Regions from separate parts of the Enterobacter sp. Li2LvB3 genome, predicted to be linked through region 4. Evidence: predicted binding sites of a transcription regulator. Region 4 holds the regulator's gene; each other region holds the start of a gene.
What was found. Region 4 encodes sigma-54, which starts transcription at its own class of promoters, with help from an activator protein. Its sites were predicted from a motif close to GTTGGCACANNTTTCGCTNT; they were not measured.
Positions count from the first base shown of each region.

Region 1: the regulator sigma-54 is predicted to act here: its motif matches at 2,285-2,304, upstream of glnA (glutamate--ammonia ligase).
Region 2: the regulator sigma-54 is predicted to act here: its motif matches at 5,684-5,703, upstream of glnK (P-II family nitrogen regulator).
Region 3: the regulator sigma-54 is predicted to act here: its motif matches at 2,549-2,568, upstream of ACS603_RS16990 (amino acid ABC transporter substrate-binding protein).

Region 1 is NZ_JBSICG010000033.1:31,754-39,829, forward strand. It holds gene yihX (glucose-1-phosphatase) at 1-55, opposite strand, end outside; gene typA (ribosome-dependent GTPase TypA) at 190-2,013, opposite strand; gene glnA (glutamate--ammonia ligase) at 2,392-3,801, shown strand; gene glnL (nitrogen regulation protein NR(II)) at 3,987-5,036, shown strand; gene glnG (nitrogen regulation protein NR(I)) at 5,048-6,460, shown strand; gene ACS603_RS21490 (YshB family small membrane protein) at 6,570-6,680, shown strand; gene hemN (oxygen-independent coproporphyrinogen III oxidase) at 6,759-8,076, opposite strand, start outside.
Region 2 is NZ_JBSICG010000013.1:87,995-96,070, reverse strand. It holds gene yczR (MocR-like transcription factor YczR) at 1-222, shown strand, start outside; gene ACS603_RS12605 (hypothetical protein) at 368-583, opposite strand; gene ACS603_RS12600 (hypothetical protein) at 580-831, opposite strand; RNA gene ffs (signal recognition particle sRNA small type) at 1,110-1,206, opposite strand; gene ACS603_RS12590 (dTDP-glucose pyrophosphorylase) at 1,440-1,847, shown strand; gene ACS603_RS12585 (MGMT family protein) at 1,920-2,255, shown strand; gene ACS603_RS12580 (YbaY family lipoprotein) at 2,294-2,821, opposite strand; gene tesB (acyl-CoA thioesterase II) at 3,026-3,886, shown strand; gene amtB (ammonium transporter AmtB) at 3,971-5,257, opposite strand; gene glnK (P-II family nitrogen regulator) at 5,293-5,631, opposite strand; gene ACS603_RS12560 (SmdB family multidrug efflux ABC transporter permease/ATP-binding protein) at 5,854-7,635, opposite strand; gene ACS603_RS12555 (SmdA family multidrug ABC transporter permease/ATP-binding protein) at 7,628-8,076, opposite strand, start outside.
Region 3 is NZ_JBSICG010000021.1:14,885-22,960, reverse strand. It holds gene gltK (glutamate/aspartate ABC transporter permease GltK) at 1-476, opposite strand, end outside; gene ACS603_RS16995 (amino acid ABC transporter permease) at 476-1,216, opposite strand; gene ACS603_RS16990 (amino acid ABC transporter substrate-binding protein) at 1,371-2,276, opposite strand; gene lnt (apolipoprotein N-acyltransferase) at 2,648-4,186, opposite strand; gene corC (CNNM family magnesium/cobalt transport protein CorC) at 4,192-5,070, opposite strand; gene ybeY (rRNA maturation RNase YbeY) at 5,160-5,627, opposite strand; gene ACS603_RS16970 (PhoH family protein) at 5,624-6,670, opposite strand; gene miaB (tRNA (N6-isopentenyl adenosine(37)-C2)-methylthiotransferase MiaB) at 6,825-8,076, opposite strand, start outside.
Region 4 is NZ_JBSICG010000010.1:9,917-17,992, forward strand. It holds gene arcB (aerobic respiration two-component sensor histidine kinase ArcB) at 1-1,662, shown strand, start outside; gene elbB (isoprenoid biosynthesis glyoxalase ElbB) at 1,894-2,547, shown strand; gene mtgA (monofunctional biosynthetic peptidoglycan transglycosylase) at 2,544-3,269, shown strand; gene npr (PTS phosphocarrier protein NPr) at 3,307-3,579, opposite strand; gene rapZ (RNase adapter RapZ) at 3,576-4,430, opposite strand; gene ptsN (PTS IIA-like nitrogen regulatory protein PtsN) at 4,476-4,967, opposite strand; gene hpf (ribosome hibernation promoting factor) at 5,050-5,337, opposite strand; gene rpoN (RNA polymerase factor sigma-54) at 5,360-6,793, opposite strand; gene lptB (LPS export ABC transporter ATP-binding protein) at 6,841-7,566, opposite strand; gene lptA (lipopolysaccharide ABC transporter substrate-binding protein LptA) at 7,573-8,076, opposite strand, start outside.

The DNA of each region.
Region 1 (8,076 bases), on a different contig from region 4:
CCCGATTAAAATCGATATCGACGATTACATTTCCTAAGTCAAAGATATAAAGCATGTTTATCTCCTTTTCGCCGTGGAAAAGTAACTGTAGCGGGAAAGATAAGCTTTGGCTATGCGCTGCGACATAACGCATAAAAAGAAAAACCCCGCCACAAAGGACGGGGTTTTGCAGACTAAAAGAAGCGTGAATTAGTCTTCTTTCGGACCGCGCATCGCACGTTTACGATCGTTCTCGGTCAGGTGACGTTTACGGATACGAATTGACTGTGGAGTCACTTCTACCAGTTCGTCATCATCGATGAATTCCAGAGCTTGCTCCAGGGTCATCTTGACTGGTGGAACCAGGACCGTTGCTTCGTCAGTACCTGACGCACGCATGTTGGTCAGTTTCTTACCGGTCAGGCAGTTTACAGTCAGGTCGTTAGAACGACTGTGAATACCGATGATCTGGCCTTCGTAAACTTCAGCACCGTGACCCAGGAACAGCTTACCGCGGTCCTGCAGGCTGAACAGTGCGAACGCAACCGCTTTACCCTGACCGTTGGAGATCAGAACGCCGTTGTTACGCTGGCCAACTTCGCCTGGACGAACGTCGTCGTAGTGGCTGAAGGTGGAGTACAGCAGACCAGTACCAGAAGTCATGGTCATGAACTCAGAACGGAAGCCGATCAGGCCACGGCTTGGGATCACGTAGTCGAGACGTACGCGGCCTTTGCCATCTGGATTCATGTTTTTCAGGTCGCCTTTACGCTCACCCAGAGCCTGCATTACAGAACCCTGATGCTGCTCTTCAACGTCCAGCGTTACGTTTTCGAACGGCTCTTGTTTACGGCCGTCGATTTCGCGGAAGATTACTTTCGGACGGGAAACCGCCATTTCGAAACCTTCACGACGCATGTTTTCGATAAGAACAGACAGGTGCAGCTCACCACGACCAGAAACACGGAATGCGTCTGCATCCGGAGTTTCTTCAACACGCAGCGCAACGTTGTGCACCAGCTCTTTATTCAGGCGGTCAAGGATCTGACGAGAGGTAACGAACTTACCTTCTTTACCACAGAACGGAGAGGTGTTGACGTTGAAGAACATGGACACGGTTGGTTCATCAACGGACAGAGCTGGCAGCGCTTCGACGCTCTGCGGATCGCAGATGGTGTCGGAGATGTTCAGCTCACCCAGACCGGTGATTGCGATGATGTCGCCAGCTTCAGCAACGTCACTCTCGATACGCTCAAGACCCAGGTGAGTCAGCACTTTACCGACTTTACCGTTACGGGTTTTGCCTTCGCTATCGATGATAGTAACCTGCTGGTTAGGCTTAACTTTACCGCGCTTGATACGACCAATGCCGATTACGCCAACATAGTTGTTGTAGTCGAGCTGAGAGATCTGCATCTGCAGGGTGCCGTCGAGATCAACGCTTGGTGCAGGAACACGGTCAACAATCGCCTGGTACAGCGGGGTCATGTCTTCAGCCATGTCTTCGTGGTCCAGACCTGCGATACCGTTCAGCGCAGAAGCGTAAACGATAGGGAAGTCCAGCTGCTCGTCGGTCGCATCAAGGTTAACGAACAGGTCAAATACCTGGTCAACAACCCAGTCAGGACGCGCGCCAGGACGGTCAACCTTGTTGATAACAACGATTGGCTTCAGACCATGGGCAAATGCCTTTTTGGTCACGAAGCGCGTCTGCGGCATTGGGCCATCCATTGCGTCAACGACCAGCAGCACGGAGTCTACCATGGACATTACACGTTCAACTTCACCACCGAAGTCGGCGTGCCCTGGGGTATCAACGATGTTGATACGGTAGTCATTCCATTTAATCGCGGTGTTTTTCGCGAGGATGGTAATCCCACGCTCTTTCTCCAAATCGTTGGAGTCCATCACGCGTTCTTGAGTTTCGGCACGAGCATCAAACGTACCGGATTGCTGCAGCAGCTTATCAACCAGGGTAGTTTTACCATGGTCAACGTGCGCGATGATGGCGATGTTACGCAAATTTTCGATCACAACTTTGCCTCAGGCATTTAGAAATAGCGCGTTATTGTACACGGATTAATCGCACTACAAAACAGGATCACAAACATCCCCCGCAAACAAGTATTGCAGAGATGCTTTGTGATCGCTTTCACGGAGCGGTAAAGGGCGCTTTAACGTAAATTGCACCAATATGGTGCTCAATGTTCACCATGGAGCACTATACTGGTGCAACATAACCATCATGGTGCAGCCCTTTTGCACTATGGTGCGCATGATAACGCCTTTTTGGGGTGTTTTAAAAGTTGGCACAGATTTCGCTTTATAAAAAATATGGCAACACAGCCAGTACAAGACAAAAATTGAAGACCTCGTTACCACGACGACAATGACCAATCTGGAGAGTTAAGTATGTCCGCTGAACACGTTTTGACGATGCTGAACGAACATGAAGTGAAGTTTGTTGATCTGCGCTTCACCGATACCAAAGGTAAAGAACAGCACGTCACAATCCCTGCACATCAGGTGAACGCCGAATTCTTTGAAGAAGGCAAAATGTTTGACGGCTCCTCCATTGGTGGCTGGAAAGGCATTAACGAATCAGACATGGTTCTGATGCCGGACGCAACTACTGCGCTCATTGACCCGTTCTTCGAAGAACCTACTCTGATCATCCGTTGCGATATTCTCGAACCAGGCACACTGCAAGGTTACGACCGTGACCCACGCTCCATCGCTAAGCGCGCAGAAGAGTACCTGCGTTCTACCGGTATCGCAGACACCGTTCTGTTCGGGCCAGAGCCAGAATTCTTCCTGTTTGACGACATCCGTTTTGGTGCTTCAATTTCTGGTTCCCACGTTGCTATCGATGACATCGAAGGCGCATGGAACTCCTCCACCAAATATGAAGGTGGTAACAAAGGTCACCGTCCAGGCGTGAAAGGCGGTTACTTCCCGGTTCCTCCGGTCGATTCCTCACAGGACATCCGTTCTACTATGTGTCTGATCATGGAAGAGATGGGCCTGGTTGTTGAAGCTCACCACCACGAAGTGGCAACTGCTGGCCAGAACGAAATCGCAACCCGCTTCAACACCATGACCAAAAAAGCGGATGAGATTCAGATCTACAAATACGTTGTGCACAACGTTGCGCACCGTTTCGGTAAAACTGCGACCTTCATGCCAAAACCAATGTTTGGCGACAACGGTTCCGGTATGCACTGCCACATGTCTCTGTCCAAGAACGGCACCAACCTGTTCTCTGGCGACAAATATGCGGGTCTGTCCGAGCAAGCGCTGTTCTACATCGGTGGTGTTATCAAACACGCTAAAGCGATCAACGCCCTGGCGAACCCAACCACCAACTCCTACAAGCGTCTGGTCCCAGGCTATGAAGCACCAGTAATGCTGGCTTACTCTGCTCGTAACCGTTCTGCTTCTATCCGTATCCCGGTTGTTGCTTCTCCGAAAGCGCGTCGTATCGAAGTTCGCTTCCCGGACCCAGCAGCTAACCCATACCTGTGCTTCGCTGCTCTGCTGATGGCTGGTCTTGACGGTATCAAGAACAAGATCCACCCAGGTGAAGCAATGGACAAAAACCTGTATGACCTGCCGCCAGAAGAAGCGAAAGAGATCCCACAGGTTGCCGGTTCTCTGGAAGAAGCGCTGCAGGCGCTGGACGCTGACCGCGAGTTCCTGACTGCAGGTGGTGTGTTCACTGACGAAGCTATCGACGCATACATCGCTCTGCGTATCGAAGAGAATGACCGTGTGCGTATGACTCCGCACCCAGTTGAATTCGAACTGTACTACAGCGTTTAATTTTTAACGGGTTTCGCGCGACTTTTTACGCGCGACCCCGAAAGCTGTTTTTTTGTTGCCGTGGAAACTTTCAGCCCATCTTCGGATGGGCTTTTTTCTCCACCAACAACCTGATCTCACGCGCTTTTACGCCGAAAAAGCTATACTGCACTAAATTAGTGCAAACAACTCCAGGAGACTGCTGAATGGCAACTGGCACGCTGCCCGATGCTGGGCAGATCCTCAATTCCTTAATTAACAGTATCTTGTTGGTCGACGACGAGCTGGCAGTGCATTACGCCAACCCGGCGGCGCAGCAACTGCTTGCCCAGAGCGCACGCAAACTGTTTGGTACACCGCTCCCGGAATTGCTGAGCTATTTTTCACTGAATATTGGCCTGATGCAGGAAAGTTTACAGGCCGGTCAGGGGTTCACCGATAACGAAGTGACGCTGGTGATAGACGGACGTTCCCATATTCTTTCGCTGACGGCGCAACGCCTTCCTGAGGGGCTTATTCTGCTCGAGATGGCACCGATGGATAATCAGCGTCGCCTTAGTCAGGAACAGCTCCAGCATGCCCAGCAGATCGCTGCCCGGGATTTGGTGCGTGGGCTGGCCCATGAAATCAAAAACCCACTGGGTGGTTTGCGCGGTGCGGCACAGCTGCTGACCAAAGCACTCCCCGACCCTGCGCTTGCCGAATACACCAACGTCATCATTGAGCAGGCAGACCGTCTGCGTAATCTGGTCGACAGACTGCTTGGGCCGCAGCAACCGGGAATGCACGTATCAGAAAGCATTCATAAAGTGGCTGAGCGGGTGGTGAAACTCGTGTCGATGGAGTTACCGGAAAACGTCACGCTGGTGCGCGATTACGATCCAAGCCTGCCAGAACTGGCGCACGATCCTGACCAGATTGAACAGGTTCTTCTGAATATCGTGCGTAATGCTCTTCAGGCGCTTGGGCCTGAAGGTGGTGAAATTATTCTGCGCACCCGTACCGCTTTCCAGTTAACGCTGCACGGTGTGCGTTACCGACTTGCGGCAAGAATAGACGTTGAGGATAACGGGCCAGGCATCCCATCGCATCTTCAGGACACATTGTTCTACCCGATGGTTAGTGGCCGCGAAGGCGGTACAGGACTGGGGTTATCCATTGCCCGTAATTTGATTGATCAACACTCTGGCAAAATTGAATTTACCAGTTGGCCGGGTCATACCGAGTTTTCGGTTTACCTGCCAATTAAAAAATAAAGGTGACGTGTATGCAACGAGGGATAGTCTGGGTAGTCGATGACGATAGCTCCATCCGTTGGGTGCTTGAACGCGCACTCACGGGAGCGGGATTAAGCTGCACGACGTTTGAGAGCGGCAGCGACGTGCTTGATGCACTCACCACCAAAACCCCGGATGTTTTGCTGTCAGATATTCGGATGCCGGGCATGGACGGGCTGGCGCTCTTAAAGCAGATCAAACAACGCCACCCAATGCTTCCGGTCATCATAATGACTGCCCACTCCGATCTGGATGCCGCCGTCAGTGCGTACCAGCAAGGGGCATTCGATTATCTGCCAAAACCCTTTGATATCGACGAAGCGGTAGCCCTGGTTGAGCGCGCCATCAGCCACTACCAGGAGCAGCAACAACCCCGCAATGCGCCAGTTTTTGGCCCGACGACGGACATCATCGGCGAAGCGCCTGCCATGCAGGACGTTTTTCGCATTATCGGTCGTTTGTCCCGTTCTTCCATTAGCGTATTGATTAACGGCGAATCGGGAACCGGTAAAGAACTGGTTGCCCATGCGCTACACCGGCATAGCCCGCGTGCGAAAGCACCGTTTATCGCTCTGAACATGGCGGCGATCCCGAAGGATTTGATTGAGTCAGAACTGTTCGGCCATGAAAAAGGGGCATTTACCGGCGCAAACACTATTCGCCAGGGTCGCTTTGAACAGGCTGACGGCGGGACCCTTTTCCTGGATGAAATCGGCGATATGCCGCTGGATGTTCAGACCCGCCTGCTTCGCGTGCTGGCTGATGGGCAGTTCTACCGTGTGGGGGGTTATGCTCCCGTAAAAGTAGACGTGCGTATTATTGCCGCAACGCACCAGAACCTTGAGCAGCGCGTTCAGGAGGGCAAATTCCGTGAAGACTTGTTCCATCGTCTTAACGTGATCCGCGTTCACCTGCCACCGCTGCGCGAGCGTCGCGAGGATATCCCTCGTCTGGCGCGCCACTTCCTCCAGGTTGCCGCGCGTGAGCTGGGTGTGGAGGCCAAATTGCTCCACCCGGAAACCGATGCCGCCCTCACCCGCCTGGCCTGGCCTGGCAACGTGCGTCAGCTTGAAAATACCTGTCGCTGGTTGACGGTCATGGCCGCCGGTCAGGAAGTGCTGATTCAGGATTTACCAGGAGAGCTGTTCGAAGCCACCGCTCCAGAAAGCAGCACCGGACATGCGCTGCCAGACAGCTGGGCGACACTTCTGGCGCAATGGGCGGATCGCGCGCTACGATCCGGTCATCAAAACCTGCTTTCAGAGGCTCAGCCAGAAATGGAACGCACGTTGTTAACCACTGCGCTTCGTCATACTCAGGGCCATAAACAGGAAGCGGCTCGTTTACTGGGATGGGGACGCAATACCCTGACACGTAAGCTGAAAGAGCTGGGAATGGAGTGATTTTTACCGCTGTGTAAAGATTACTAATTGAGCGCAAATTGCCGTTATTTTGCGCTTTACTGTTCCGATGAGTTTTGTATGATCGTGCCCGGAAATTGGGGGGACCATCATGCTGGAATCATTAGTGAATTTGCTCTCGAGCGGAGCAGCCGAAAGCCACACGCCACAAACCGCCGTTGCTGCTGTATTGTGTGCGGCGCTGGTTGGGCTGTTTAGCTAGCGGGCTTGAATGTAAATGCCGGGTGGCGGTGGCGGCTTCGCCTTACCCGGCCTACATTTTGACGCAATTCTGCGCGTATTAAATCACCCGCGAGAACTGTTGCAGACGCGCTTTCTGACGCAAATACGCGTCGAAGCACATGCAGATATTACGAATCAACAAACGCCCTTTCGGCGTAACCTCAATCGCACTCTCCGAAATATCCACCAGCCCATCCTTCGCCAGCGGAGCAAGCAGCTTCAGGTCTTCCGCAAAGTACTCGTTAAATACCAGATCCCACTGCACTTCTGTCGCACTGAAATCGAGACGGAAATTACAGATAAGCGCCTTAATCACATCACGGCGAATACAATCATCCCGCGTTAACGCGATACCGCGCCACAGCGCATTACCTGTGTCATCGACCTGCTGGTAGTACTGCTTTAACTCTTTCTGGTTCTGCGCGTAGCAGTCGCCAATCATGCTGATGGCCGAAACGCCCATCCCCAGTAAATCGGTGTCGCCCTGGGTGGTGTAGCCCTGGAAGTTGCGGTGCAGCACACCTTCACGCTGGGCAATCGCCAGCTCATCGTCCGGGCGGGCAAAGTGATCCATACCAATAAACTGATAACCGGTATCGGTCAGCGAAGTGATGGTTTCCTGCAAAATATCCAGCTTCTGCTGGGCAGAAGGTAGATCCGCATCCTTGATTTTGCGCTGCGCGGCGAACAACGTTGGCAGGTGCGCATAGTTAAAGACACTCAGGCGATCGGGATTGAGCTCAGCCACACGCTTCAGCGTAAAGGCGAAGCTCTCTGGCGTCTGTTTTGGCAGGCCGTAAATCAGGTCAATGTTGGTCGACGTAAAGCCGATATCACGCGCATGGTTCAGCAAGGCAAAAATAAAGTCTTCATCCTGCTCACGGTTCACCAGACGCTGCACTTCTTTGTTGAAATCCTGCACGCCCATACTCAGGCGGTTAAAACCTTCAGCGCGTAAGTGATCCAGTACATCCAGCTCAATTTCACGTGGATCGACCTCGATCGAAATTTCAGCGTCATCGTTAAAATTGAAGTTACCGCGCATCAACGCCATCAGTCGGCTGATTTGTGCTTTGTTCAGATAAGTTGGCGTACCGCCACCCCAGTGCAACTGGCTGACGTGGCGTCCGGCAAAGAGCGGCGCACGATGCAGGATTTCCTGTTCAAGTGCATCCAGATATTGATCGGCCTTGTGCTGCTGGCGGGTAACAATTTTATTGCAGCCACAGAAGTAGCAGAGCTTATGGCAGAACGGAATATGGACGTAGAGCGAAAGCGGGCGCTCAGGATAGCGGGCAACAGCCTGAAGAAATTCAGGCTCACCGAAGGTATCGGTGAACTCCAGCGCGGTTGGGTATGACGTATAGCGTGGCCCG
Region 2 (8,076 bases), on a different contig from region 4:
CCAGGAATGCAGGCAACACAGCTTGCCGCGCGGGCAGAAACACTGGGGATCAATCTGGGCACCGGAACACGCTTTGGCCTGTCGGGGGCGTTTGACCGCTATTTACGAATGCCCTTTACGCTTGACCCGGCAGAGCTTGAGAGCGCGCTGATGAGAATCAAGCCGCTGTGGACGGCATTGAATAAAACCGCGGCTCCTGCCATAAAAAGGAGCATTGTTTAATGTGATGAGGATTAAATCTGGAGTTGAAATTTACGCTGGTTACATAATAACCCGTGATTATTATCACAGATAATTTCACAGCAAAATTAAGAATAAAAACTGCTGACTGAAATGATTGCAGTCAGCAGTTTTCACAGAATGGTACTTAGTGCTGAGGAGGAATAGGGAAACCCTTAAGAGAAATAACGAAGTTTTCTCCTTCTTTCTTTATTTTTGCGCCGGTATCACACCAGTCAGACGCAATTCGAAAGAACTCATCACTACCTACATTCCAGCCAAGACGGACATGCTTCACATAGCCTGAACGCAACAAATCACAGGCCTCTTTGTAGTCATTGGCGGTTGACAGTTGTTGTTTCATTTTCTCTTCTTCAGAAGTTTACGTAGAGCCTTGATTTCTTTAGGAGTAAAAGGAGTTACACTCTCTTCTTCCGTATGCTGATTATCAATATCCTCTTCCGATACTCCCACCTCTTCTACCGCTTCAAATGCCAGCTGTAGCAGTTTCTCTGTGGTCACGCTTAAATTTTCATTATTCACTTCTGCGTAGTGGCGAAGTCTTTCTTTTAGCGCTTCATCAATCTTAACGTTTAATACCGCAGTAGCCATGATTGTTTCATCCCTTCGGAATAAGTCCTTTATTTAATACACGAAATTAACAATGTAATCCAGATTTATATTTTTTACTTATGACAGAAAAAATTCACCCAAATATAAAATGACAGTCTATTATTACATGTTTATGACAATAATATTTCAGTTGGATGAATGATATATTACATATTGAATTAAATGTCTTTTATTCCTGTGGAATAAATCAGCAAGCACAAAGATTGGGGAACGAAAGAGGTGCGGTAAAATCTGGGGAGAGCACAAATGGGTGGGGGCCCTGCCAGCTACATCCCGGCACACACGTCGTCTGCCCTGGCTGCTTCCTTCCGGACCTGACCTGGTGAACAGAGTAGCGTTGCGGGAGAACCAACAGAGCCCCCATTGAGAGCGTTGTTAACCAACGCGCTGGCGCATTATCCCTGTGCTGTCCGGCAATTGCAAGCCGCTGGCATTCGGATGACGGTTTATTGCACAACCGAGGCATAACTTAAGACCTGATAACGGCCTGCACAGCCTGATAAGTACAGATTGCGAGCCCCTTCGCAGTAAATTCACTCACCCATGCCACACTGTTCGAATGCGTTTCATTCCTGCAGGGCACATCCATGATTAGCACATTACCCCAGACACTGACGCTCGTTATGCCCGCCATCGATGGCGTAACCCTTCACCACAAAGGGCTGAATTACCTGCGTCCTGAATTGCTGCTGGATTTCGTGACCATCAGTGAACAGCCGATGCTTTTTGTCACGCCTGTTGCCGTGCTCTATTCCACTGTCGGCGTGGTGCGTTGCGTCAATCTGCGCAGAATTCCTGTCGCCGTTTCCGGACGGGTGATTTATCCAATCTGTTCACAGGCCCTGCCCGACCTGCGTGCCAAACTCATCATCAATACCCAGGCAAGAAAACTGAAGTTTCTGGAAAGTCTGGTGGCAATGCGTGAACAGCCCGCTGCCAGCAGTACAAAAGTGATCGGCCTGGCACTGGAATTCACCGTCCAGCAGCCCTCCTGAGCAACAGTCATTGCGCCTTCACAATCCGCCGGGGGTCGCTTATTCTGTGGTTTTTCTTGTCTGGTAAACACAATGGACGCTTTCGATTCGATTCCCGAACCGTTACCTGACTCATTCCCTGTCAGGGTCTGGCAGATTATCGCCTCAATTCCCGAAGGCTATGTAACGACTTATGGCGATGTCGCCCGGCTGGCAGGCTCACCCCGCGCGGCACGTCAGGTAGGCGGCGTATTAAAACGTTTACCGGAAGGCAGCACACTGCCCTGGCATCGGGTGGTTAATCGTCACGGGACAATCTCACTGACGGGCCCGGATTTACAGCGCCAGCGACAGGCATTGCTCGCTGAAGGCGTACAGGTGTCGGGGGGCGGGAAAATCGATTTACAGAAATATCGCTGGGTGTACTAAAACAGCTGCCCTCTTCACCGGGAAGAGGGCATAGGTCATTACTGCTGGATTAAGGCAGGTGGTTCAGCCGCAACAGGTGGTTGTGCTGAAACAGGAACTTCGGTCTGCTGCACCGCAACCAGATTCAGATCGGCTTTTGTCCCACCGTGGTTAATCACTTCCTGAACCGTATCAGTGATAAACATCAGCTTACCGTTAACGGTGACTGCTGCACTCAGCAATATCCGCGCATTAGGCTGGATGTCAGCCGGGTTGTATGGCAACACGAAACTGAACGGAGCCTGTTTACCGATGGTACGCACCGCTCTTTGCGACAGCACTTTGGCAGGTGCATCAGCCAGAGAGGCATCCGAAAGGGTGACCGTTAACACAGCGTCTGGCGGTAAAGCCACTTTCTGACGGATCCATACCGTACCAGAAACGTTAGGCTGCTGAGTAGTCTGCTGCGAAAGCGTGTCAACAGTATTTGGATCCGGCGCTGGCGCCTGGGTACTGGCGTGCTTACCTGCGCAGGCAGTCAGTGCCACCGCTATCGCTAAACCACTTACTATGTGCACGAGTTTCATTGAAGTCTCCTTATCATCAATGCACCAGCGGGATCGATCCCACCCGATGTCGTTAACATTTATATAACGTAACAAGTGTGGCACAAATCACTGATTAATGCCTGATTTCAGGCCGATATTCAGATTATTCTACCCATCGGACCACTTTCAAATCTGCGTTATACTCTGCTTATCTTTCGCCACGGCGTTTTATTGAGGACAACTATGAGTCAAGCACTGAACAATCTGCTGACATTACTGAACCTGGAAAAAATTGAGGAAGGACTCTTTCGTGGACAGAGCGAAGATTTGGGCTTACGCCAGGTCTTCGGCGGGCAAGTCGTTGGACAGGCGTTATATGCCGCTAAAGAGACCGTCCCGGCAGACCGTCTGGTGCACTCTTTTCACAGCTATTTCTTACGCCCTGGCGACAGCGCCAAACCGATTGTTTATGACGTTGAAGTGTTGCGTGACGGCAACAGTTTTAGTGCCCGTCGCGTGGCTGCCATTCAGAATGGCAAACCTATCTTTTACATGACGGCCTCTTTCCAGGCGCCTGAACCGGGTTATGAGCATCAAAAAGTGATGCCGCCATCCCCATCGCCGGAAGAGCTTAAATCTGAAACCGATATCGCGCGTGCGCTGGCGCACCTGCTACCACCGCAGGTGAAAGAGAAATTCCTGTGCGATAAGCCACTGGAGATTCGCCCCGTCGAGTTCCATAACCCGATGAAAGGCCACGTAGCTGCACCAAAACGTCAGGTGTGGATCCGCGCCAACGGCACCGTGCCGGAGGATTTCCGCGTCCATCAGTATCTGCTGGGATACGCTTCCGACTTCAACTTCCTGCCGGTTGCCCTGCAACCACACGGCGTTGGGTTCCTGGAAAAAGGGATGCAGGTTGCGACAATTGACCACTCCATGTGGTTCCACCGCCCGTTCGATATGAATGACTGGTTGCTCTATAGCGTGGAAAGTACGTCGGCGTCCAGCGCTCGCGGGTTTGTACGCGGCGAGTTTTATACTCAGGATGGTGTTCTGGTGGCATCAACGGTGCAGGAAGGGGTAATGCGTAATCGCGGGTAATTTTGTGCGGCCTGATGCCCTCTCCCGGTGGGAGAGGGCATCAACATTAAAAACGGCAACCTGAGGTTGCCGTTTTGCTGTTTATTAAGCGTTATACGCATTCTCGCCGTGGCTGTTGACGTCCAGACCTTCGCGTTCCTGCTCTTCTGGTACACGCAGACCGACGGTCATGTCAGCCAGTTTGTAGCCGATAAAGGCCACAACGGCAGACCAGACAACAGTGATGGCAATACTTTCCAGCTGTACCAGCACCTGGTGAACCATGGTGACGCCTTCTGCGTAACCCACTCCACCCAGAGATTTCGCCGCGAAAATACCGGTCATGATACAACCGATGATACCGCACACGCCGTGCACACCGAACACATCGCAAGGGTCATCAACACGCAGAACACGTTTCAGCGCAGTCACGCCCCACAGGCCAGCCAGACCAGCAACCAGACCAATAAGCAGCGCGCCACCTACACCCACATAACCACACGCAGGGGTGATACCAACCAGACCGGCGATCGCACCAGAACATGCACCCAGCAGAGAAGGTTTACCGCGAACGGCCCACTCACCAAATACCCAGGAGAGGATTGCACCCGCCGTGGCAATAACGGTATTCACGAAGGCCAGCGCAGCGATTTCGTTCGCAGCACTTGCTGAACCGGCGTTGAAACCGAACCAGCCAAAGTAGAGGATAGCCGTACCGGTAAACACCATCGGCAGGTTGTGTGGCTTGAAGGCTTCTTTGCCAAAGCCCACACGTTTGCCAATCAGGTATGCACCGACAAGACCTGCAACAGCGGCGTTAATGTGCACAACAGTACCGCCCGCGAAGTCCAGTGCACCATGAGTCGCCAGCAGACCACCGCCCCATACCATATGCGCAATCGGCACGTAGGAGAGCGTCAGCCAGACAACCACGAAAATCAGTACCGCAGAGAAGCGAATACGCTCAGCCAGCGCACCAACAATCAGGCCTACGGTGATACAGGCGAACGAGCCCTGGAAAGCAACATGGATGTACTGATAGAAACTACCCATCAGCGCGGTCAGTTCGATATTTTTCAGCATCACCCAGTTGAGGTTGCCGAAGAAAGCGTTGCCTTCGCCGAAGGCCAGCGAGTAACCGTAGACCACCCACAGCACACACACCAGTGCGAACGTCACAGCAACCTGCGTCAGCATGGAGAGGACGTTTTTACCGCGGATCAGGCCGCCGTAGAACAGCGCAATGCCTGGGATAGTCATGAACAGCACCAGCGCGGTGCAGATCATCATAAAGGCATTATCGGCTTTGTCTGCCACCGCAGGGGCAGCCAGTGCCAGGCCTGGCAGCAGTGCCAGCGAACCCAGACCCGTTTTGATTGTTGCTATCTTCATTTTCTCGATCCCTATCACTGTGTGCCAGGAGTTACTTACAATGCCGCTTCGTCGGATTCGCCCGTACGGATACGAATCACGCGCTGCAACTCGGCAACGAAAATTTTGCCGTCGCCAATCTTGCCGGTGTAGGCCGCTTTGCTAATGACATCAATCACTTCATCAAGCTGATCGTCAGCAATTGCGACATCAATCTTCACTTTAGGCAGGAAGTTAACGCTGTATTCCGCCCCACGATAAAGCTCGGCATGACCTTTCTGACGACCAAAGCCTTTCACTTCGGTGACAGTCAGTCCCTGAATACCCATGGAAGACAATGCTTCACGAACGTCTTCAAGTTTGAATGGTTTGATTACAACTGTAACCAGCTTCATAAATCCCCTCCAGTCAGAATTCGGTAATGGCCGCTGCTAACACGCAGGAGATATTGCAAGGGATGTGCCAGAATTGAAAAAAGGGGGAAAAAGCGGTGCAATGAGCGCGGCAAGGCATTCGGTGATGAAGTGGCGAAAAAAAACGCACCATAACAGTGCATGATGCGTTTCAGTGTTGCACCAACAGTTGAGAGTGTTAGCGCGTTGCCTGATTTTGGTGCATCAGGCGCTGAGTGATTCCTCTTCGCGCGCACTGGCAGCCAGCTCTTCTCCCGCCAGTTGCAACTGGTACATCTGCCAGTAACGCCCTTTCGCCTCTAACAGCTGACGATGCGTACCGCGCTCGACGGCCTGGCCGCGATGCAGCACCAGAATAGTATCGGCATCAACAATCGTTGACAGGCGGTGAGCGATAACGACAAGCGTTGTATGATCGCGCACGGCCGCCAGCGCCTGCTGGATAGCCTGCTCAGTACCGGAGTCAATACTGGCAGTTGCCTCATCCAGAATAAGCACCTGCGGCGTTTCAATAAGCACCCGCGCCAGCGCCAGCAGCTGTTTTTGCCCAACCGAGAGATTATTTCCCTGCTCGCCCAGCCGGGTGTCGATACCCTCGGGCAGACCGCGTGCCAGCTCTGCCAGCTGCACGGTTTCCAGCACCGCCCACACCTGCTCATGCGTATAAGGCCTGCCCAGCGTGACGTTGGCATAGAAAGTATCCGCCAGCACCACCGGGTCTTGCTGCACCATTGCCACCCCTTTACGCAGGACATTGTGGCTCAGGGAAGACAGTGGACGCCCGTCCAGGCGGATCTCCCCTTTCGTGAGCGGGTAATACCCCATCAGCAAGCTGGCGAGCGTACTCTTACCGCTACCGGTGTGCCCCACCAGCGCCACAAAGCCACGCGACGGGACATCCAGGCTAACGTCCTGGAGGACAAGCCGGTCATCACGATAAGCAAACGAGACATTATCAAAGGTAATAGCACCGCTTTGCAGACTACGGTCATCATCACCGTAGGTCTGACGTGGCCTGTCCATTAGCTCAAAGACGCGCTCTCCCGCAACCACGGCCTGTTGCAGCATGGATTGCTGAGTGGTGAGCTCAATCAGCGGTTCATTCAGACGCCCAAGATAACTAATAAAGGCATACAATACGCCCACTTCAATGGTGCCGCCCGACGTCAGACCAAACAGCATCAGTAAGCCGCAAAGCACCAGCGTAGAGAAAAGACTCAGCAACGGACGCAACAGGAAGCCATCCAGGCGAAGCGTCTGCATTCTCGCCATGTAATGTGAACGACTGGCTTCCCCCATTCGCTCGCCAAAACGTGCCTGCTGGCGGAACTGCTGGATGACGCTCATACCGTTGATCACTTCGTTAAAGCCATCGTTGATATCGGCCAGATAAGCGCGCACGCGGCGAACAATCGGCGTGCTGTAACGTTGATAGATAACCATCACAATCAGGACTGCCGGGAAGATGGTGATCGCCACCAGCGCCATGCGCCAGTCAAGGCTAAACATCGCCACCAACATCGCACCAATCAACGCCGCACTGCGTAATACCGTTGCCACAACGGTGACATACAGATCCCGGATAACCTCCGTATCATTGGTCACACGCGAGATAACTTGCCCGACAGGCTGAGTATCAAATTCACTCAGCGGCTGGCGCAGCGCCGCATCCATCACATCCGTGCGCAGCTGCTGCACGACGCCAACGGCTGCCCGGTTAAACAGCAACGACTGCGCATAGTGCAGCCCGGCGGCCGTCAGCTGTAACCCAACGTAGGCAATACCTAACCCCGCCACCAGCCCCAGCGGCAGATAGCGTTTCGCCACCATATTGTCGATGAAATAGCTAATCAGCAGCGGACCACTCACCTCAGCAATCGCCGCAATCCAGAGCAGAAGCACGGCAATCGACAGCGGTTTTCGCCACACAGAGCCATAGGAAAGCAGACGTTTTAAGGTCGGCCACATCGTTCCCAGCTTACGCATTGGCGGTCTCCTCATCCTGCTCTGGAGCATCATCGAGCGCCGCTTCAAGCTGCTGATAACGGTACATATCGCGATACCAGCCGGGTTGTTCTGTAAGCTGGTCATGTTGCCCACTCTGAGCAATGTGCCCGTGCTGCATCACCAGAATTTCACTGGCTTCGGTCAATGCCGACAAGCGGTGCGCACTGATAATCACCGTGCGCCCTTCGCCCCACTGTCGCAGGTTGTGCAGGATCTGATATTCAGTGCGGCCATCCACCGCAGAAAGTGCGTCATCCAGGATCAGGATTTCGGCGTTCAGCAGCAGCGCGCGGGCAATCGAAATACGCTGTTTTTGCCCACCAGAAAGCATCACACCACGTTCGCCCACCTCGGTGTCATAGCCCTGCGGCAGACGCAAAATATCGTCATGAACGCTGGCAAGACGCGCGACATGTTCAA
Region 3 (8,076 bases), on a different contig from region 4:
AGCAGGAGTGGAACCATGGCGCGAAACGCCTGCGGCAGAATGATGAGCTGCATCGACTGCCAGTGAGTCATCCCCAGCGCCAGTGCGGCACTGGATTGCCCACGCGAAATACTCTGAATACCCGCACGGATAATCTCTGAGTAATAAGCGGCCTCAAACATAGAGAATGCCACCATCGCTGAGATCAGGCGGATGTCGGTTTTCGGTGACAGCCCCAGTACGTTCTGCAAGAAGCCTGGAACAATCAGATAAAACCACAACAGCACCATCACCAGTGGAATTGAGCGGAAGACGTTAACGTAGGCGGTGGCAAACCAGGCGAACGGTTTAAAGCTCGACAGGCGCATCACCGCAAGCAGGGTGCCCCAGACGATACCGATGATGATGGCAATCACTGTGATCTTTAACGTAATCACCAGGCCATCAAGCAGATACGGCATGGATGGAACAATGGAACTCCAGTCAAATTCGTACATTATTTGCCCCCCAGATTGCCCGGCAGGCGAATTTTGCGTTCAACCAGGTTCATCACCAGCATGATGACAGTGTTAATCAGAACATAGGCGAGCGTTATCGCGGTGAAGGATTCCCACGCATGGGCGGAGTAATCCAGCAGTTTGCCCGCCTGCGCCGCCATATCCACCAGACCGATAGTGGAGGCGATGGCCGAGTTTTTCACCAGGTTCATCATCTCTGAGGTCATCGGAGGAACGATCACGCGGTAAGCGTTAGGCAGCAGCACATAACGATATGTTTGTGGCAGCGTCAGGCCCATCGCCAGACCGGCATTCTTTTGTCCGCGCGGCAGGGACTGAATGGCAGCACGTACCTGCTCGCACACGCGGGCAGCGGTAAACAGCCCCAGACACAGCATGGAGGAGACAAAGAACTGAATGTTCGGATCCAGTTCTGACTTAAACCACATGCCAATATTTTCAGGTAGCAGTTCAGGAACAACCAGATACCAGGTAAAGAATTGCACTATCAGAGGAACGTTACGGAACAGTTCCACATACAGGGTGCCGAGAGTTGAAAGAAAGCGGTTAGGGACGGTACGCAAAATACCGAACAACGAGCCGACAAGAAACGCGATTATCCATGCCGTTATGGATAAAGCCACAGTGACCTGAAAGCCGCTCCATAACCAGCCAAGATAGGTGGTGTTGCCGAACGGGGCTTGTTGCAGAAAAATGCCCCAGTTCCAGTCGATTGACATAATAAACTCCAGAAAAAAAAGGGTAGCAGCGCTACCCTCGAAGATTGGTGAGAAGCTAATTTTCGCGCTGAGTGGGGAACGACCACTCAACGTATAGTCTGTCCGTGCTTCCCGACAATCGAGAGGGCAGGAGGTCCTGCCCCTGTTGTTCTAATTAGTTAAGAGCCTTGTCGTTTGGTGATTTGAACAGCGCTTTCATGTCGTCAGACAGTTCAAAGTTCATGTTAAGATTTTTTGGTGGAATTGGATTCTTGAACCACTTGTCGAACCATTTTTCCGCTTCGCCGGAAGTCTGCGTCTGAGCGATGGTGTCATCGATCAGTTTTTTGAACTCAGCGTCGTCTTTACGCAGCATACAGCCGTAAGCTTCTTTGGATTGCGCGGTGCCTACGATTTCCCAGTTGTCTGGTTTCTTCGCTTTAGCACGCTCACCTGCCAGCAGTGCGTCATCCATCATGAATGCCACAGCACGGCCGCTTTCCAGCGTACGGAAAGAGTCGCCGTGGTCTTTCGCACTGATGATACGCATATCCATTTTCTTCTCGTCATTCAGCTTGTGCAGCAGAACTTCAGAAGTGGTACCGGATGTCACCACAACCGCTTTGCCTTTCAGGTCAGCAAAATCTTTAATCTCGCCGCCTTTCTTGGTCAGCAGGCGGGTACCTACCACGAAGATGGTGTCAGAGAACGCAGCCTGTTTCTGGCGCTCAAGGTTGTTAGTGGTTGAGCCGCACTCAAAATCGAAGGTGCCATTTTGCAGCAGAGGAATACGGTTCTGCGAGGTGATAGGAATCAACTTCACCTGTAGATCAGGCTTGTTCAGCTTTTTCTTCACGGCTTCAACGATGGCGTTGGAGTAATCCTGTGAATAGCCCACGACTTTTTGCGTGTTGTCGTAGTAAGAGAACGGGACAGAAGATTCACGGTGGCCGACCACGATCACGCCGTTTTTGGCAATCTTGTCGAGAGTGCTCCCGGCAGCCGGAGCGTCTTCAGCGTGTACAACGCTTGCGGACATCCCCATAACCAGCATTGCTGTGGCCAGTTTACGTAATTGCATACCCAACTCCTTTTTTATCAGCGCCAGTGACGCATTGATACCCATTGTGATGTTGTTATATCTCGCGCTATGCGAGTGCAGTGTTATGCAAGCTTGTTAACATTTAGTTTGGCTTAATGTAAAGATTTTGCTGCGTTATTGTTTATTTTTGCGAAGCGCGCCGCACCATTCAGAGGCAAAAATCTCCCGTTGCACCGTTTCGGTGCTACCGGCGATCTACGCTGGTGCGACCAGGTTGTACGTTAAGCCAAATTGCGTTTGCGTTAATATACAAAGCAATAGACGTGCCAAAGTGGGAGTCTGGAGGAATTGTTGAACATGGGAAAACAGGCCGGGTAAGCGTCAGCGCCACCCGGCAGAGGAGGGGGGGATTATCTGCGACGCTGACGAAGGCTCATCAACACGGCACCAAAACCAAACAGCGCGGTCAGGATCCACAGCGGCCAGTTGCCGGTACGGGCGTATGGCGTCAGTCCGGTGGTCGGCGTAACTTTCGTGGTCAGCACTTCACGGGTGAACTGCGGGATCATGGCCTGAATTTCACCTTGCGGGCCAATCACTGCGGTAATGCCGTTATTGGTGCTACGCAGCAGCGGACGCGCCAGCTCCAGGGAGCGCATACGCGCCATCTGGAAGTGTTGCCACGGGCCAATCGATTTCCCAAACCACGCATCGTTAGAGATGGTCAGCAGATAGTCGGTGTCCGGGCGGAAGTTATCGCGCACCTGCTCACCGAGGATAATTTCGTAGCAAATGGCTGCCGTCAACGCAAAACCGTGCGCGTGCAGCTGAGGTTGAACGTATGGACCACGGCTAAAAGAGGACATCGGCAAATCAAAGAACGGTGCCAGTGGACGCAGAATCGATTCCAGTGGAACAAATTCGCCGAAGGGGACCAGGTGATTCTTGTTATACCGATCGGTGGAGTTATAGCTGTATTCGCTGTCTTTGCCGAGCGTGATTATTGTGTTGTACGTGTCATAACGGTTCTGCGGATTCAGACGCGCATCGACAATCCCGGTAATCAGCGTGCTGCCGCGTGCGCGAAGCAGGTCATTCATCATGTTCAGGAACGGCTGCTGGTTGATTTCCAGGTCAGGAATGGCGGATTCCGGCCAGATAATCAGCTGTGATTTTCCCATCACCTGCTCGGTCGCGCCGGCATAGATTTTCAGCGTGTTGATAAGCTGCTTTTCGTCCCACTTCATTGCCTGCGGGATATCGCCTTGCACCATCGATACCTGCGTTGCCCGTGCGGGCTCCAGGGTAAACCACTGGATGTAACGCAGCGGGAAGGGCAGGGCGAACAGGACCAGTGCCGTAACCAGCGGTTTCCAGCTGCGCGTGATAAGCGCAAGCACCAGCAGGCCACTGACCACCATCAACAGGAAGTTAATCGCCTCTACGCCCATTACCGGGGCCAGCCCTTTTAACGGACCATCAATCTGGCTGTATCCGAACTGCAACCACGGGAAGCCGGTTAATACCCACCCGCGCAGGAACTCTGTGATCTGCCAGACAACCGGTGCTGCGATAGCGACGCGAAGCCAGGTCGTTTTTGGCCACAGGCGAGAAAGGATACCTGCGAACAGACCGGTGTAGAGTGAGAGATAGGCGGCAAGCAGCACAACCAGGAAGACGTTAACCGGGCCCGGCATCCCGCCAAACTGCGCGATGCTGACATAGACCCAGTTAATGCCAGAGCCAAACAGCCCCAGACCCCAGAAGTAGCCAATGGCTGCGGCCTGCACAGGACGGCGGTTCAGGGTTAACCCCTGTAGCCCCATCAGGGAAATAATGGCGGCAGGCCAGATATCGTAAGGAGAAAAAGCCAGCGTACCGCTGGCTCCGAGTAACAACGCCAGCAGCAAACGGACACGCTGGCGTTCAAGTAATGGGGCAAATGCCATTTAGATTAATCTTCCAGTTTTGGTACCGGTGAATCATCCGGCGTTCTGACATGAACCTGAATAATACGTCGGCTGTCGGCCATCGCGACTTTGAATTGGTAACCGTCGATGTCAACGGTTTCTCCGCGTGCCGGAAGGTGCCCAAAGGCCTGCATCACCAGACCGCCAATGGTATCGACCTCTTCATCGCTGAAGTGCGTACCGAAGGCATCGTTGAAGTCTTCAATCGAAGCCAGCGCGCGCACGGTCCAGGTGTGGCGGCTGAGCTGACGGAAGTCGATATCTTCTTCTTCGTCGTACTCGTCTTCGATTTCGCCCACGATCAGCTCAAGAATATCTTCGATCGTGACCAGACCTGACACGCCGCCGAATTCATCAATAACAATCGCCATGTGGTAGCGTAGAGAGCGGAATTCTTTCAGCATCCGATCCACACGCTTGCTTTCCGGCACAACCACGGCCTGACGTAACACTTTTTCCATACTGAAGGCTTCGGCATCGCTGCGCATAAACGGCAGCAGATCTTTCGCCATCAAAATCCCTTCGATGTGATCTTTATCTTCGCTGATAACCGGGAAACGCGAGTGGGCAGACTCGATAATGACATCGAGGCACTCGTCGAGCGTTTGGTTGCGTTTCAGGGTGATCATCTGCGAGCGGGGGATCATGATGTCGCGGACGCGCTGGTCGGCGATGTCCATGACCCCTTCGAGCATTTCGCGCGTATCTTCGTCGATAAGGTCGTTTTGCCCGGAATCACGAATCAGCTCCAGCAACTCATCACGGTTTTTCGGTTCGCCGTGGAAAAGCTGGTTCAGAATGAGGGAGAAAAATCCCTTTTTACTGGTTGTCGTGTCGCTACTGTGTGAATTGTCGTCGCTCATGGCGTTTGTTAAGGGTTCTCTTGTAAGTTCAACGTTTACCGCCGCGCGATATCCTTACGCGGCGGCATGTTAGCCGGTCTGTTGACTGACTATTCTTTCTCGGCAATGTACGGATCCTCATAGCCCAGAGCAAGCATTATCTCTGTCTCGAGGGACTCCATCTCTTCCGCTTCGTCATCTTCAATATGATCGTAGCCCAGCAAATGCAGGCTGCCGTGTACGACCATATGTGCCCAGTGGGCCTCAAGCGGTTTTTGCTGCTCTTTGGCTTCCTGCTCTACCACCTGACGGCAGATGATCAAATCACCCAGTAGCGGCATCTCGATACCCGGCGGGGCTTCAAACGGGAAAGAGAGCACGTTGGTAGGCTTATCTTTACCGCGGTAGGTCAGATTAAGCTCATGGCTTTCCGCTTCATCCACCAAACGAATCGTGACTTCTGATTCTTCCTGAAACTGGGGGATGACCGCATCCAGCCATTTCTGAAATTGCGCCTCTTCCGGCATTCCAGAATTATCTTCACAGGCCAGCTGTAAATCGAGGATCACCTGACTCATTTTTGTTCTTGCTCCTGCGCTTCGCGCTTACGTTCTGCGGCCAGTTCGGCCTTTCGCTTCTGCTCTGCTTCTTCCCACGCTTCATAGGCGTTGACGATGCGCGCCACCACCGGGTGACGTACCACGTCTTCGCTGTGGAAGAAGTTGAAACTGATTTCGTCCACTTCGGCCAGCACTTCGATGGCGTGACGCAGGCCGGATTTGGTGCTGCGCGGCAGGTCAATCTGGGTCACGTCGCCGGTGATAACGGCTTTTGAATTAAAGCCGATACGCGTCAGGAACATCTTCATCTGTTCGATGGTAGTGTTCTGGCTCTCATCCAGAATGATGAAGGCATCATTGAGGGTACGGCCACGCATGTAAGCGAGGGGAGCCACTTCGATAACGTTACGCTCGATCAGTTTTTCAACTTTCTCAAAGCCCAGCATTTCGAACAGTGCGTCGTACAGCGGGCGCAGGTACGGGTCGACTTTCTGGCTCAGGTCACCTGGCAGAAAGCCCAGTTTCTCGCCCGCTTCAACTGCCGGACGGGTCAGCAGAATACGACGGATATCCTGACGCTCCAGCGCATCCACTGCCGCGGCGACCGCCAGATAGGTTTTCCCTGTACCGGCCGGACCCACGCCGAAGGTGATGTCATGGTCGAGGATATTCGCGATGTACTGCGCCTGGTTTGGCGTACGCGGTTTAATCACGCCACGCTTGGTCTTGATGTTAATCGCCTTGCCATAGTCAGGCACGCTTTCAGCGCTCTGCTCAAGCACACGTGCCTCTTTAATGGCGAGGTGGATCTGTTCTGGCTCGATATCCTGAGTCTGGCCGCGCATCGGGGCGGTATCGACATACAGACTGCGCAGAATGTCCGCAGCCGCATTGACGCAAATAGTGCGTCCGGTGAGTTTGAAATGGTTATCGCGACGATTGATTTCGATACCCAGACGTCGCTCCAGTTGTTTGATGTTGTCATCAAACGGCCCGCACAGGCTCAGCAGGCGAGCGTTGTCTGCAGGCTCAAGGCTAATTTCACGCGTGTCTATATTCAAACCGTTCCTCTTTGAGTGTTTTGTAGGTCTGGCATCATAAAACTGTCATTACCGAAAGTATTCACGCCACAGAATAAAGGCGCAAGCATTGCAATCGATATTGGGTGCGAAGAGAGGAAATACAAGGCCTGCCAGAAAGGCAGGCCTGAACGAATTAAGGCTGATAGATACCCACGCCAGAATCGTTTTCTTTACGGGTACGGGAGATAACGGATTCCGGAGATTCAGCAATGCGCAGGCCCATTTCATCCTCTGTACGCACAAGCTTCGCGCGCAGCGAGTTGGTCAGCACTTCGACAATCTCGACGTCCACGAATTTCCCGATCATATCCGGGGTGCCTTCGAAGTTCACCACGCGGTTGTTTTCGGTACGACCAGAGAGTTCCATAATGCTTTTGCGGGACGTGCCTTCAACCAGAATGCGCTGGACAGTGCCGAGCATCCGACGGCTCCAGGCGTTGGCCTGCTGGTTGATGCGCTCCTGGAGAATATACAGACGCTGTTTTTTCTCTTCTTCCGGTACATCGTCAACCATATCGGCTGCCGGGGTGCCAGGACGTGCAGAGAAGATAAAGCTGTAGCTGACATCGAAATTCACGTCACCGATCAGCTTCATGGTGCGCTCAAAGTCATCGGTGGTTTCGCCAGGGAAGCCGACGATAAAATCTGAGCTAATCTGGATATCCGGGCGTGCGTCAAGCAGCTTGCGGATGGTGGATTTGTATTCCAGGACCGTATGTGGGCGTCCCATCAGATTCAGCACGCGGTCAGAACCACACTGAATAGGCAGGTGCAGGAAGCTCACCAGTTCCGGCGTGTCGCGATAAACATCGATGATGTCATCGGTAAATTCCATCGGGTGGCTGGTGGTGAAGCGAATGCGGTCGATACCGTCAATGGCAGCCACCAGACGCAGTAGCTCAGCAAAGCTACCGGTGCTGCCGTCATAGTTCTCGCCACGCCAGGCGTTAACGTTCTGGCCCAGCAGGTTCACTTCGCGTACGCCCTGTGCGGCAAGCTGCGCAACTTCAAACAGCACGTCATCTGCCGGGCGACTGACTTCTTCACCGCGGGTGTAAGGCACCACGCAGTAAGTACAGTATTTGTTGCAGCCTTCCATGATAGAGACGAACGCGGTCGGGCCATCAGCGCGTGGCTCCGGCAGACGGTCGAATTTTTCGATTTCCGGGAAGCTTACGTCAACAACCGGGCTACGATTGCCGCGAACCTTATTGATCATCTCAGGCAGGCGGTGCAGGGTCTGAGGGCCAAAGACGATATCCACATAGGGGGCTCTCTGGCGGATCAGTTTCCCTTCCTGCGACGCAACGCAGCCGCCAACACCGATGATCAGGTCCGGATTTTTTCGTTTGAGAAGTTTCCAGCGACCTAACACATGAAAGACT
Region 4 (8,076 bases):
TCTCTCACCTATGAGCAGTGGCTGGATTACCCGGACGGGCGGAAAGCCTGCTTCGAAATCCGTAAGGTGCCTTACTACGACCGCGTGGGGAAACGCCACGGCCTGATGGGCTTTGGCCGTGATATCACCGAACGTAAGCGTTATCAGGATGCCCTGGAGCGCGCCAGCCGCGACAAAACCACCTTTATCTCTACCATCAGCCATGAACTGCGTACGCCATTGAACGGGATTGTCGGCCTGAGCCGCATCCTGCTGGATACGGAGCTAACGGGTGAGCAGGAAAAATACCTGAAAACGATCCATGTCTCTGCGGTGACGCTGGGTAATATCTTTAACGATATTATTGACATGGATAAGATGGAGCGCCGTAAAGTTCAGCTCGATAACCAGCCGGTGGATTTCACCAGCTTCCTCGCCGACCTGGAAAACTTGTCCGGGTTACAGGCTCAGCAAAAGGGGTTGAGCTTTGTGATGGAGCCAGCGTTGCCGCTGCCGCATAAAGTGACCACGGACGGAACGCGTCTGCGCCAGATCCTGTGGAACCTGATCAGCAACGCGGTGAAATTTACCCAGAAGGGCCGGGTGGCTGTGCGTATCCGCTATGACGAAGGGGACATGCTGCATTTCGAAGTCGAAGATTCTGGTATCGGTATTCTGCAGGAAGAGCAGGATAAAATTTTCGCGATGTATTACCAGGTGAAAGACAGTCACGGCGGTAAACCTGCGACGGGCACCGGGATTGGCCTGGCCGTCTCTAAACGCCTGGCTAAAAGCATGGGTGGGGATATTACCGTCGCCAGCCAGCCGGGCAAAGGTTCTGTCTTTACGCTGACGGTTCATGCCCCGGCGGTCGCGGAAGAGGTAGAAGACACCTTTGATAACGACGAAATGCCGCTGCCTGCACTGCATGTCCTGCTGGTGGAAGACATTGAGCTGAACGTGATTGTGGCGCGCTCGGTACTGGAAAAATTGGGCAACAGCGTGGATGTGGCCATGACCGGCCAGGCCGCGCTGGATATGTTCACGCCAGGCGAGTATGACCTCGTGCTGCTGGATATTCAGCTACCAGACATGACCGGGCTGGATATCTCTCGTGAACTAACGCGTAAGTACGCCGCCGATGAGCTGCCGCCGCTGGTGGCATTGACGGCGAACGTACTGAAGGACAAAAAAGAGTATCTCGATGCCGGTATGGACGATGTGCTCAGCAAGCCGCTGGCGGTTCCTGCATTAACCGCCATGATTAAGAAGTTCTGGGATACCTGTGATGAAGAGGAGAGCACCATGACGTCTGTTGATAGCGCGAAGACACAAGCGATTCTGGATACTGCCATGCTTGAGCAATACATCGATTTGGTTGGTCCGAAACTGATTACCGATGGTCTGGCCGTGTTTGAAAAAATGATGCCGGGCTACCTGAGTGTGCTGGAATCGAACCTGACGGCGCGCGATCAAAAAGGAATCGTTGAAGAGGGCCACAAAATTAAAGGTGCCGCCGGTTCGGTTGGCTTACGCCACCTGCAACAGCTTGGACAACAGATTCAATCCCCGGATTTACCTGCATGGGAAGATAACGTGGGTGAATGGGTTGAAGAGATGAAACAAGAGTGGCTGAATGACGTGGCGGTACTGAAAGCCTGGGTGGACGCCAGAAAAAAATGACCCCGGATTAACCGGGGTGCGCGAATACTGCGCCAACACCAGGGAAATCGTGGCTGCGCCTGATTTTTTGTGTTGTTTTCGCATGGACGCCGCCTGAAAATTTAGGCCGCACGCAGTTAAGATAGCAAATCTTAAATAGTTTGTTACATGAATCAGTGAAATGTGTGAAGCATAGCGTTTTAATCAGAATTATTAATATGCTTCAGCGATTTGCAAAGAAGGAACGTCATGATGAAAAAGATTGGTGTCGTACTGAGTGGATGCGGAGTTTACGATGGTTCTGAGATACACGAATCGGTAATAACACTGCTGGCATTAGCCAGACGTGGCGCCGACGTTATCTGCTTCGCCCCGGATAAAAATCAGGTGGACGTGGTAAATCATCTGACTGGCGAAGCCATGCCGGAAACCCGCAACGTGCTGATTGAGGCGGCCCGAATTGCGCGGGGCGACATTCATCCCCTGGCGCAGGCTAATGCCGCTGAACTTGACGCGCTTATTGTCCCGGGGGGCTTTGGCGCGGCCAAAAATTTAAGCACCTTTGCAGCCATGGGCAGCGAATGCCAGGTCGACAGGGATCTTAGCGTGCTGGCACAGGCGATGCATTCCGCCGGTAAGCCGCTGGGCTTTATCTGTATTGCTCCTGCCATGCTGCCAAAAATTTTCGATTTCCCGCTTCGCCTGACCATCGGGACAGATATCGATACCGCAGAAATGATTGAAGATATGGGGGGCGAACATGTGCCTTGCCCTGTCGATGATATCGTGGTTGACGAGGACAATAAGATTGTCACAACACCTGCCTATATGCTGGCGCAAAACATCGCAGAGGCGGCAGCTGGTATCGAGAAGCTGGTAGACAGAGTGTTGGTTCTGACTGAATGATCCGAAAATTCACGGCTGGCGGGTGGGTCAAACGGATCCTGTTGCGTATTGTCATTGTCCTGGCGGTATTCTGGGGCGGCGGTATTGCTTTGTTTAGCATCATGCCTGTCCCCTTTTCTGCCGTGATGGTTGAGCGCCAGCTTGGCGCCTGGTTATCCGGTGATTTCGGCTACGTTGCGCACTCTGACTGGGTGAGCATGGATGAGATCTCTCCGTTTATGGGGCTTGCAGTGATTGCCGCTGAAGATCAGAAATTCCCGGATCACTGGGGGTTTGACGTAGCGGCTATCCAGAAAGCGCTGGCGCATAACGAGAGGCATGAAGATCGTGTGCGGGGTGCATCCACGCTTTCTCAGCAGACGGCAAAAAACCTGTTTTTATGGGATGGGCGCAGCTGGCTGCGAAAAGGTCTTGAGGCGGGTCTGACACTTGGTATGGAAACGGTCTGGAGCAAAAAGCGTATTCTGACCGTCTATCTGAATATCGCTGAATTTGGTGATGGGGTGTTTGGTGTCGAGGCCGCCGCGCAACGTTATTTCCATAAACCTGCCAGCCGTCTGACGATATCAGAAGCCGCGTTGTTAGCGGCCGTGTTGCCCAATCCCGTCCGCTTTAAGGCCAGTGCCCCGTCGGGGTATGTTCGTGGTCGTCAGGCGTGGATCATGCGGCAAATGCGCCAGTTAGGCGGGGAAGGATTTATGACGGGAAATAAGCTGTATTAGTGACCCTCTCCGTGAAGGAGAGGGCGGATGCATCAGTCTAGTCTTCATCAAACCCGGCATTAAACAGTGCTATCACTGCCGCCAGAGCTTCTTCTTCCTGTGGGCCTGTTGCCTCAACTTCAATTTGTCTGCCCTTGGCAGAATCCAGCATCAGTAGCGCGATAACGCTATTGGCTTCAGCCTCTGTACCTTCATCGTTACGCAGCAGAACCTCCGCATCAAAGCCCTGCATCAGTTCAAACAGTTTCATCGCCGGGCGGGCGTGCATACCCAGCTTATTAGTGATTTCAACAGTTTGTTTTACGGTCATGTTTTACGTTTTTCCAGCGTGCGATGACGGGACTGAACGTTCTTCCCGCGTGAACGGAAGTAGTCGGCCAGTTGTTCAGCAATGTAAACCGAACGATGTTTACCACCGGTACAGCCAATCGCCACCGTCAGATAGCTACGATTGTTTGTTTCCAGCATAGGTAACCATAGCTCAAGGTAGCTGCGCGTCTGGTAGATAAAATTGTGAACTTCTGTGTGCCTGTCGAGGAACGCGGCCACGGGTTTATCAAGGCCGGTCATTGGACGCAGTTTTGGATCCCAGTGGGGGTTAGGCAGGAAGCGCACGTCGAAAACATAATCCGCATCGATAGGAATGCCGTGCTTAAAGCCGAAGGATTCGAACACCATTGTCAGTTCGCGCTCGCGTTTACCCAGCAAACGGGTTCGGAGCATTTCAGCCAGCTCGTGAACGGACATTTCAGATGTATCGACAATGAGGTCTGCACGAGAGCGCAATGGCTCCAGCAGGTCGCTCTCTTCGTCGATGGCGCTTTCCAGAGAGAGATTCTTACTGGAGAGCGGATGCAAACGGCGGGTATCGCTGTAACGACGGATCAGCGTGTTACGGTCAGCATCAAGGAACAGCAACTGAGGCGAAAACGAGTCAGGCAGGTTGCTCATCGCCTGTTCAAAGACTTCCGGTGATTCTGGCATGTTACGGACGTCGATACTGACGGCAGCAGACGTTTGTCGGTCCGCGAGCGTCCGGGCCAGGTCGGGCAGCAGCACAACCGGCAGGTTATCGACACAGTAAAAACCCATATCTTCAAGCGCGCGGAGGGCGACGGATTTCCCCGACCCTGAACGACCGCTGACGATCATCAGCACCATGTTCCGTTTCTCCTCAGGACAACAGATGTAAAGGACATCTCCCGGTTATGCATCATCCTGATTGCCTTCTGCTTCAGTGATAATTTGATATAACTCTTCATCACTTTGGGCTGAGCGCAGTCTACGGCAAATAGTTTTATCAGCCAGACGTTTAGCGACCAGCGAAAGCGTATGCAGATGGGTTTTGGTCTGGTCAGCAGGAACCAGCAGCGCGAAGAGGAGATCGACTGGCTGATTATCGATGGCGTCGAAGGCGATAGGCGTTTCGAGCTGCACAAATACACCGACGGCACGCAGGGTGTCTTCTTCCAGCTTACCATGCGGGATAGCAATGCCGTTGCCAATGCCAGTACTGCCCATTTTTTCGCGGGTCAGAATAGCTTCGAACACCACCTGTGACGGCAGGCCCAGCTGTTTTGCGGCCAGTTCACTGATGATTTCCAGCGCACGTTTTTTGCTCTGGCAGTGAACGCCACTACGGGTACATTCCTGGTTAAGGACATTGCTCAGTTGAAGAGCGGAATCGTTGTTCATCATAATTTCACCTAAGCGCTAACTGTACAAATGGCCTGTTGTGTTTCACAACAGGCCTTCCTGCACCCGTTAACTGCCCGGACAATTAGTGTTGTTTCAGTTTATCTTTATGTTTATTGAGCTGTCGCGCGAGCTTGTCAATCAAGCCGTCGATAGCAGCATACATGTCTTGCCCTTCCGCACTGGCATGGAGTTCACCCCCGTTCACGTGCAGGGTTGCATCCGAGATATGAGTCACTTTCTCCACTTTCAACACAATATAGACCTGGTTGATCCTTTCGAAATACTGTTCAAGTTTCGCGAACTTAGTGTTCACAAAATCACGTAAAGCATCAGTAATTTCGACGTTGTGTCCTGTGATGTTGAGCTGCATAGTGTCTTCCTTATCGGTTGTGTCAGACCAGTTGTTTACGCTGGTTAGACGGCGGAATGGATAAAGACTCTCGATACTTTGCAACAGTACGGCGTGCCACCATGATACCCTGATCGGACAGCATGGTGGTTAACTTACTGTCACTCAGTGGCTTCGCGGGATTCTCCGCGGCGATCAACTTCTTCACCAGTGCACGAATTGCCGTCGACGAGGCTTCGCCGCCGCCTTCGGTATTCACATGGCTGGAGAAGAAATACTTAAGCTCAAAAATACCGCGTGGACTGTGCAGATATTTCTGCGTTGTCACGCGGGAAATAGTTGATTCATGCATTTCGACGGCCTGGGCAATATCTGCCAGCACCATCGGTTTCATATACTCTTCGCCCTGCTCAAAGAACGCCTGCTGCTGCTCGACAATACAGCGGCTTACACGGAGCAGCGTATCATTTCTGCTCTCCAGACTTTTGATCAGCCATCGCGCTTCCTGAAGATTGCTACGAATATATTGATTGTCGGAGTCGTTGCGTGCGCTGGTGCACATGGAGGCGTACTGCTGGTTGATTTGCAGGCGAGGAATGCTGTCTGAATTCAATTCTACAACCCAGCGGTCGTTATGTTTTCTGACCAGCACATCCGGGATAACGTATTCGGGTTCGCTGGTCTGGATGGATTGGCCGGGGCGAGGATCGAGCGACTGGATAAGATTGACGGCTTCTTTCAACACCTCTTCTTTCAGGCGGGTGACGCGCATCAGTGTACGGAAGTCATGGTTTGCCAGCAGATCCAGATGATCGCTGATGATTAACCTGGCTTCTTCAATCCAGGGGGTCTCTTTGGCAAACTGAGAAAGCTGGATCAGCAAGCAGTCGCGCAGATCTTTCGCGGCCACGCCAACCGGGTCGAAGCGCTGAATACGCTTCAGAACCGCTTCAATTTCCTCGAGTTCGATCTCATCATCGCCGATGCTTTCAAGAATATCGTCCAGAGAAACGGTCAAATATCCGGTGTCATCAACGGCATCGACAATGGATGTCGCAATCGCACGATCGGTGTCAGAGAAGGGCGTTAACTCCACCTGCCACATAAGGTAATCCTGAAGCGACTGGGTAGTTTCGCCCTGATAGACCGGTAGCTCATCATCCTGGTAGTCCGCACGCGTCCCGGACGGGGTTCCTGCGGTGTAAATTTCATCCCAACTGGCATCCAAAGGCAGCTCGTCCGGCATCTCTTTTTGTTCGAGAGCATCAACGGTATCGAGCGTTTCGGTGTCCTGCGTTTGCTGAGTATCTACCTCGTCATGAAGATCGGTTTGCTCCAGCAACGGGTTGCTGTCCAGTGCTTGCTGGAGTTCCTGCTGAAGTTCTAACGTGGACAGTTGCAACAGGCGAATCGCTTGTTGTAGCTGTGGCGTCATCGCCAGTTGTTGGCTGAGCCTTAATTGCAAACCTTGCTTCATGTTCAGAGCATTTTTCTCCGGTGCGGCGTTACGTTACCTCTACCCTATCAGAGTCTGAAGTCTTCCCCAAGGTACACGCGCTTAACATGCTCATCTTCGAGGATCTGCGTCGGCGTACCATGGGCAATCAGATGGCCCTGGCTCACAATATAAGCGCGTTCACAAACGGCCAGCGTTTCACGGACGTTGTGGTCAGTGATCAGTACGCCAAGCCCGCTGTCACGCAGATGTTCAATAATACGTTTGATATCGATGACGGAAATAGGGTCAACGCCCGCGAAGGGTTCATCCAGCAGGATGAATTTCGGGTTTGCAGCCAGTGCGCGCGCAATCTCGACACGACGACGTTCACCGCCTGACAGTGCCTGGCCTAAGCTATCGCGCAGGTGTTCAATATGAAACTCTTCCATCAGTTCGTTAGCGCGATCCTGACGCTGCTCGCTCGACAGATCGTCGCGGATCTGCAAGACGGCCATCAGGTTATCGAAGACGCTTAAACGGCGGAAAATGGACGCTTCCTGAGGAAGATAGCCGATACCACGGCGCGCACGGGCGTGCAGCGGCAGAAGGCTGATATCTTCATCATCAATGACAATGTTGCCTGCATCACGCGGCACAATGCCCACCACCATGTAGAAGGTAGTGGTTTTACCCGCACCGTTAGGACCTAAAAGGCCAACAATTTCGCCGGAGTTGACGGACAGACTGACATCTTCCACGACGCGGCGGCCCTTATAGGCCTTAGCGAGATTTTTTGCAGTTAATGTTGCCATAACGAATTAGTTACTCTTCTTCTGTGCCGGGGCCTGGCTTTTGCCTTTATCTTGCAGCTGTGAAGGAACAAGCACGGTGGTAACGCGTTTGCCTTTCTCGCTGGAAGCCTGCATTTTTTGCTCTTTCACCAGATAGGTGATCTGGTCGCCGGTGATATTGCTGTCCAGCTGTTCCAGATAGGCGTTACCGGTCAGAATGACAAGATCCTTCGCCAGTTCATAGTGCATATGTGTGGCGTGGCCCTTCACCGGTTTACCGTTGTCCTGCATCTGGTAGAAGGTTGCCGGGTTGCCATAACCATCAATAATTTCTTTGCCTTGCTCGCCGCCCGGACGGGTAACGACCACTTTGTCGGCATTAATTTTGATGGTGCCCTGAGTCATGACGACGTTGCCGGTAAAGGTGACGACATTACCCTGCATATCGAGAGACTGAGTGTCAGATTCAATATGAATCGGCTGTTCGGTATCACCAGTCACAGCAAGTGCGGGAAGACTGGCTGCCAGCAG